2 linked regions of the Cupriavidus taiwanensis LMG 19424 genome follow. The protein of the gene in region 2 interacts with the protein of the main gene of each other region in a pairwise test. Links are inferred from orthologs where the notes say so. Each region holds a gene or a part of one and is shown on either strand. Other genes may lie near its edges.

Region 1 (3,481 bases), 630 kb from region 2 along the record:
TCGACGGTGCCGAGGCGGCGCGCTTCAACACGTACTTCGCGCAACTGCTGGCGGACTTCCGCCGCATCCTGCTCTAAGCGGGGTGGCGCCGCGCGGGCAGGGCAACAGCCTGGCCCGCGCGGCGCGCCACGCGCAACCGGGAGCAAGCCATGACTACCTGTGTTGTCGTCAGGAAGGGCGCCGAGGTGGCGATCGCGGCGGACGCGCTCGTCACCTTCGGCGATACGCGCCTGTCGCGCGCCTACGAGCGCAACCAGAAGGTGTTTCCGGTTGGCGACGGCTTTATCGCGCTGGCCGGGACCACGGCGCACTTCCCGGTCATGCGCACGCTGCTGGCGGGGCTGGGCGACGAGTGCCGGCTGGGCTCGCGCGACGACGTCTTCCGCACCTTCCTGAAGGTGCACGAGAAGCTGAAGTCGGACTACTTCGTCAATACCAAGGAAGACGATGACGATCCCTACGAGTCGTCGCAGATCGTATGCCTGATCGCCAATCCGGCGGGCATCTTCGGCGTCTACTCGTACCGCGAGGTGTTTTCGTTCGACCGCTTCTGGGGCATCGGCTCGGGCCGCAACTACGCGCTGGGCGCGATGCACGCGGTCTATGACCGGCCGGACCTCGGCGCGGGCGAGATCGCGCGCATCGGCGTCGATGCCGGCGTGGAGTTCGACAAGAGTTCGGCGGGGCCGATCGAGGTGCATACCGTGCGGCTGCGCGAGCAGGATGCCGCGGCGGCAGCGGACCAGGACGATGGCGCGGACGGCAGTCCGGCGGGCGGCAACGCAGCAACCAACAACGACGGCGCGCCCTGAAGCCGAGAGGCGGGCGCGCATAGAGGAGCAAACATGAGTGTGATCGAAGTCAAGGTGCCGGATATCGGCGATTTCGACGCGGTGGAAGTGATCGAGGTGCTGGTCAAGGCCGGCGACACGGTCGAGGTGGAACAGTCCCTGATCGTGCTGGAATCCGACAAGGCCAGCATGGATGTGCCGTCGTCGGCCGCCGGCAAGGTGGTCGACGTCAAGGTCAAGGTGGGCGACAAGGTAGGCCAGGGCGCGGTGATCTGCACCATCGAGGCCCAGGCTGCCGCCGCCGCGGCGCCTGCACCGGCACAGGCCCCGGCGCCGGCGCAGGCTCCCGCGCCGGCAGCGGCCGCGCCGGCGCCTGCCCCTGCCGCCGCGAGCCACGCCGGCGGTGCCGATATCCAGTGCGAGATGCTGGTGCTGGGCGCCGGCCCCGGCGGCTACTCCGCCGCGTTCCGCGCCGCCGACCTGGGCATGAATACCGTGCTGGTCGAGCGTTACGGCACGCTTGGCGGGGTCTGCCTGAACGTGGGCTGCATCCCGTCCAAGGCGCTGCTGCACAACGCCGCGGTGATCGACGAAGCCAAGGCGCTGGCCGCCCACGGCATCCTGTTCGGCGAGGCCAAGATCGACCTGGACGGCCTGCGCCACTACAAGAACCAGGTGGTCGGCAAGCTGACCGGCGGCCTGGCCGGCATGGCCAAGGCGCGCAAGGTGCAGGTGGTGCGCGGCGTGGGCAACTTCCTCGACCCGCATCACCTGGAAGTGGAACTGACCGAAGGCGAAGGCAAGCAGACCACCGGCAAGAAGACCGTGATCCGCTTCGAGAAGGCCATCATCGCCGCAGGCAGCCAGGCGGTGAAGCTGCCGTTCATTCCGGAAGACCCGCGCATCGTCGACTCGACCGGCGCGCTGGAACTGCCTGAAGTCCCCAACAAGATGCTGGTCATCGGCGGCGGCATCATCGGCCTGGAAATGGCCACGGTGTACAGCACGCTGGGTGCCGACATCGATATCGTTGAAATGCTGCCGGGCCTGATGAACGGTGCCGACCGCGACCTGGTCAAGGTCTGGGAAAAGAAGAACAAGGACCGTTTCGGCAAGGTGATGCTCAATACCAAGACGGTCGCGGTCGAAGCCAAGCCGGACGGCATCTACGTCAGGTTCGAAGGGGAAGCCGCGCCGGCCGAGCCCCAGCGCTACGACCTGGTGCTGGTGTCGGTGGGCCGCTCGCCCAACGGCAAGCGCATCAGCGCCGAGAAGGCCGGTGTTGCCGTCACCGAGCGCGGCTTTATCGACGTCGACAAGCAGATGCGCACCAACGTGCCGCACATCTACGCCATCGGCGATATCGTTGGGCAGCCGATGCTCGCGCACAAGGCCGTGCACGAAGCGCACGTGGCGGCCGAGGCCGCGCATGGCGAGAAGGCCTTCTTCGACGCCAAGCAGATTCCGTCGGTGGCCTTCACCGATCCGGAAGTGGCCTGGGCCGGCCTGACCGAGGATGAGTGCAAGGCGCAGGGCATCAAGTACAGCAAGGGCGTGTTCCCGTGGGCCGCCTCGGGCCGCGCCATCGCCAACGGCCGCGACGAGGGCTTCACCAAGCTGATCTTCGACGAAGAAACGCATCGCGTGATCGGCGGCGGCATCGTCGGCACGCATGCCGGCGACCTGATCAGCGAAGTGTGCCTGGCAATCGAGATGGGCGCCGACGCCGTCGATATCGGCAAGACCATCCATCCGCACCCGACGCTGGGCGAGTCGATCGGCATGGCGGCGGAGATCTACGAAGGCACGTGCACCGACGTGCCGCCGCCGCGCAAGCGTTGACGCGCTGCCCGCCGCGATGACAAGGCCCGCCTGATGGCGGGCTTTGTTTTGCGTGGTTTCGCAATTAACCGCCATAACCTATCAGCGTCAATGCGTGGCGGCTTGCAGCGAGAGGGGAAAGGGCAGCGGGAAAGGCTGGCTGAGGCGAGGGCCAAAAAAAACCCGACCTGTAGAGGTCGGGTTTAACGATACCTTTGGACAAGGAGACCGCGGTACCGAGGAGACATCGGCAGACAAGGCAGCGCCGGGCCGGTCGGTCGGGGCACTTCCTTCATCGTTGGCAAAGCCCACTGCATCGCATGGCGATGGGCTTTGCCAACGGACCGGCCGCAGCCGGTCCGTCTTCAACACTGGCTATCAGGCAGTAGCGGCCTTCTTCGCCGTGGCCGTGCGGGCCGTGGCGCTGGCTTGCTGGGCAGCCTTGGTGGCAGCCGAAGCAGCGGCCTGGAAGTTGGTTTCAGCGATTTCGACCGCTTGCTTGGTCGCCTTCTGCACCGACTCGTAGGCGTTGTTGGCAGCGGAGATCGCCGACTTCACGATGGCCACGGTCGATTCCGAACCGGCCGGGGCGTTCTTGGCGAAGTTTTCGACCAGGGCCTGGACGTTCTTCGAGCCTTCGGCCAGTTGGGCCTCGGCCACCTTGGCGAATTCGCTCTGGGTTTCCGAAGCGATTTCGTACAGGTGACGGGTGTAGGCCAGGGTCTTTTCAGCGACCGGCTGCACGGCAGCGGCCTGGATGGCCAGCAGTTCCTGCGCATCCTTGGCCGACAGCGCCTTCTTGGCGTTGTCCACGTTTTCGGCGAACGTGGTCTTGACGACCTGCAGGTTCAGTTCGACGAGCTTTTCGA
Region 2 (3,520 bases):
GTCGAGAAGGTGGTCAAGGACCGCGCCAACATGGGCCGCGGCGACCAGCCGCTGGACTGGGGCATGGGTGAGCACCTGGCCTTCGCCTCGCTGGTGGCATCGGGCTATCCGGTGCGCATCACCGGCCAGGACGCCGGCCGCGGCACCTTCACCCACCGCCACGCCGTGCTGCACGACCAGAACCGCGAGCGCTGGGATGCCGGCAGCTATGTGCCGCTGCAGAACGTCTCGGAAAACCAGGCACCGTTCACGGTGATCGACTCGGTGCTGTCCGAAGAAGCCGTGCTCGGCTTCGAATACGGCTACTCGACCGCCGAACCGAATGCGCTGGTGATCTGGGAAGCCCAGTTCGGCGACTTCGTCAACGGCGCCCAGGTGGTGATCGACCAGTTCATCTCGTCGGGCGAAGTGAAGTGGGGCCGTGCCTCGGGCCTGACGCTGATGCTGCCGCACGGCTACGAAGGCCAGGGCCCGGAACACAGCTCGGCCCGTATCGAGCGCTTCCTGCAGCTGTGCGCGGACCACAATATGCAGGTCTGCCAGCCGACCACGCCGGCCCAGATCTTCCACCTGCTGCGCCGCCAGATGATCCGCCTGTTCCGCAAGCCGCTGGTGATCATGACGCCGAAGTCGCTGCTGCGTAACAAGGATGCGGTGTCGCCGCTGTCCGACCTGGCCAAGGGCCACTTCGAGACCGTCATCGGCGACCACGAAGAACTGAACGCCGGCAAGGTCAAGCGCGTCATCATGTGCTCGGGCAAGGTCTACTACGACCTGGTCAACACGCGCAAGGAACGCGAAGCCAACGACACCGCCATCATCCGCCTGGAACAGCTGTACCCGTTCCCGCACAAGGCGCTGGCCGCGGAACTGAAGAAGTACCCGAACGCCAACGAAATCCTGTGGTGCCAGGACGAGCCGCAGAACCAGGGCGCCTGGTTCTTCGTCCAGCACTACATCATGGAAAACATGACGGACGGCCAGAAGCTCGGTTATGCCGGTCGCCCCGCTTCGGCTTCGCCGGCGGTGGGCTACTACGCAAAGCACAACGAGCAACAGAAGGCGCTGCTGGACGCGGCCTTCGCCAAGCTCAAGGGCTTTGTTCTGACCAAGTAATCAGTCGGCAGCCACGGCGGCGCGCGCAGGCGCGCCGTGGCATCGCCTGCATCAAGACAACACGCATAACACGAGGAATTCACCACCATGGCTATCGTTGACGTCAAGGTTCCGCAACTCTCCGAATCGGTCGCCGAAGCGACCATGCTCAACTGGAAGAAGAAGCCCGGCGAAGCCGTTGCCCAGGACGAGATCCTGATCGAAATCGAGACCGATAAGGTCGTGCTGGAAGTGCCGGCCCCGTCGGCCGGTGTGCTGTCGCAGATCGTCAAGAACGACGGCGACACCGTCGTGGCCGATGAAGTCATCGCCAAGATCGACACCGAAGCCACCGCTGGCGCCGCCGCCCCCGCCGCCGCTGCTCCGGCTCCGGCCGCAGCTGCACCGGCCCCGGCCGCTGCTGCCGCGCCGGCCGCCGCCGGCGCCGTGGCGATGCCGTCGGCCGCCAAGCTGATGGCCGAAGCCGGCCTGTCGGCTGGCCAGGTTGCCGGTACCGGCAAGGACGGCCGCATCACCAAGGGCGACGTGCTGGGCGCGGCCGCCGCGCCGGCCCCCGCCGCCAAGGCCGCTCCGGCCCCGGCCGCCAAGCCGGCCCTGCAGCAGGTTTCGGCCCCGGTCGACTTCGCCGCCCTGGGCGACCGCCCGGAAGAGCGCGTGCCGATGAGCCGCCTGCGTGCCCGTATCGCCGAGCGCCTGCTGCAGTCGCAAGCCACCAACGCCATCCTCACCACCTTCAATGAAGTGAACATGAAGCCGGTGATGGACCTGCGCAACAAGTACAAGGACCGCTTCGAGAAGGAACACGGCGTGAAGCTGGGCTTCATGTCGTTCTTCGTCAAGGCCGCGGTGCATGCGCTGAAGAAGTTCCCGCTGATCAACGCCTCGATCGACGGCAACGACATCGTCTACCACGGCTACTTCGACATCGGTATCGCTGTCGGTTCGCCGCGCGGCCTGGTGGTGCCGATCCTGCGCAACGCCGACCAGATGAGCCTGGCCGACATCGAGAAGAAGATCGCCGAGTTCGGCGTCAAGGCCCGTGACGGCAAGCTGTCGCTGGAAGAGCTGAGCGGCGGTACCTTCTCGATCTCCAACGGCGGCGTGTTCGGCTCGATGCTGTCGACCCCGATCATCAACCCGCCGCAATCGGCCATCCTGGGCGTGCACGCCACCAAGGACCGCCCGGTGGTGGAAGACGGCCAGATCGTGATCCGTCCGATGAACTACCTGGCCATGTCCTACGACCACCGCATCATCGACGGCCGCGAAGCCGTGCTGGGCCTGGTCGCCATGAAGGACGCACTGGAAGATCCGGCGCGCCTGCTGCTGGACCTGTAACAGCCGGTCCCTCCGCGCACGCACAGGCGTGCGCGGGGAGCGCGCTCCCGTGATCACGGTGCGCCGGCACAAGTTGCAGCCGGCGCCCAACAAGGAATTTCCATGAGCAAACAATTCGACGTGCTGGTGATCGGCGCCGGCCCCGGCGGCTACATCGCCGCCATCCGTGCCGGCCAGCTGGGCCTGAACGTGGCCTGCTGCGAAGGCAATCCGTATGACGATCCCAAGGGCGAGGCCCGCCTGGGCGGCACCTGCCTGAACGTGGGCTGCATTCCCTCCAAGGCGCTGCTGGCTTCCTCGGAAGAGTTCGAGAACGCCCAGCACCACCTGGGCGACCACGGCATCACCGTGGGCGACGTCAAGGTCGACGTGGCCAAGATGCTCAAGCGCAAGGACGATATCGTCGGCAAGATGACCAAGGGCATCGAGTTCCTGTTCCGCAAGAACAAGGTGACGCTGCTCAAGGGCTACGGCAAGTTTGTCGGCAAGACCGCCGAGGGCTTCCAGGTCGAGATCGCCGGTGAAGTGGTAACCGCCAAGCAGGTCATCATCGCCACCGGCTCCAAGGCCCGCCATCTGCCCGGCATCAAGGTCGACAACGACCTGGTCAGCGATAACGAGGGCGCGCTCAAGTTCCCCGCAGTGCCGAAGAAGCTGGGCGTGATCGGCGCCGGCGTGATCGGCCTGGAGCTGGGCTCGGTGTGGCGCCGCCTGGGTGCCGACGTGACCGTGCTGGAAGCGCTGCCCGCCTTCCTGGGTGCCGCCGACGAAGGCGTGGCCAAGGAAGCGCAGAAGCAGCTGACCAAGCAGGGCCTCAAGTTTAGCCTCGGCGTGAAGGTCGACGAAGTGACGACCGCCAAGAACGGCGTGACCGTCAAGTACACCGACAAGGATGGCAAGGCCCAGACCCTGGAAGTCGATCGCCTGATCGTGTCGGTCGGCCGCGTGCCGAATACCGACAACCTGGGCCTGGACGCCGTCGGCCTGGCGGTCGACCAGCGCGGCTTTATCGAGGTCGACGACCATTGCGCCACTAAAGTGCCGGGCCTGTGGGCCATCGGCGACG

The links. The genes of interacting proteins can lie anywhere in the genome.
Region 1: the proteins of odhB (region 2) and lpdA interact in binary tests that used the Escherichia coli proteins (3 or more experiments, as listed by UniProt). The link is inferred for Cupriavidus taiwanensis LMG 19424 from one-to-one orthologs.

Annotation. Positions count from the first base shown.
Region 1 is NC_010528.1:1,335,953-1,339,433, forward strand. Bases 342-3,239 are described here. They hold lpdA (dihydrolipoyl dehydrogenase), read left to right. Parts: upstream 342-845; coding sequence 846-2,633; downstream 2,634-3,239. Other genes in these bases: RALTA_RS06205 (Ntn hydrolase family protein), read left to right, coding at 342-812; phaP1 (TIGR01841 family phasin PhaP1), read right to left, coding at 2,991-3,239. In the rest of the region: aceF (dihydrolipoyllysine-residue acetyltransferase), read left to right, coding at 1-77; more of RALTA_RS06205, read left to right, coding at 150-341; more of phaP1, read right to left, coding at 3,240-3,481. UniProt on the Escherichia coli protein: Lipoamide dehydrogenase is a component of the glycine cleavage system as well as of the alpha-ketoacid dehydrogenase complexes.
Region 2 is NC_010528.1:1,965,859-1,969,378, reverse strand. Bases 392-3,328 are described here. They hold odhB (2-oxoglutarate dehydrogenase complex dihydrolipoyllysine-residue succinyltransferase), read left to right. Parts: upstream 392-1,203; coding sequence 1,204-2,454; downstream 2,455-3,328. Other genes in these bases: lpdA (dihydrolipoyl dehydrogenase), read left to right, coding at 2,557-3,328; RALTA_RS09010 (2-oxoglutarate dehydrogenase E1 component), read left to right, coding at 392-1,116. Also shown: more of RALTA_RS09010, read left to right, coding at 1-391; more of lpdA, read left to right, coding at 3,329-3,520. UniProt on the Escherichia coli protein: E2 component of the 2-oxoglutarate dehydrogenase (OGDH) complex which catalyzes the second step in the conversion of 2-oxoglutarate to succinyl-CoA and CO(2).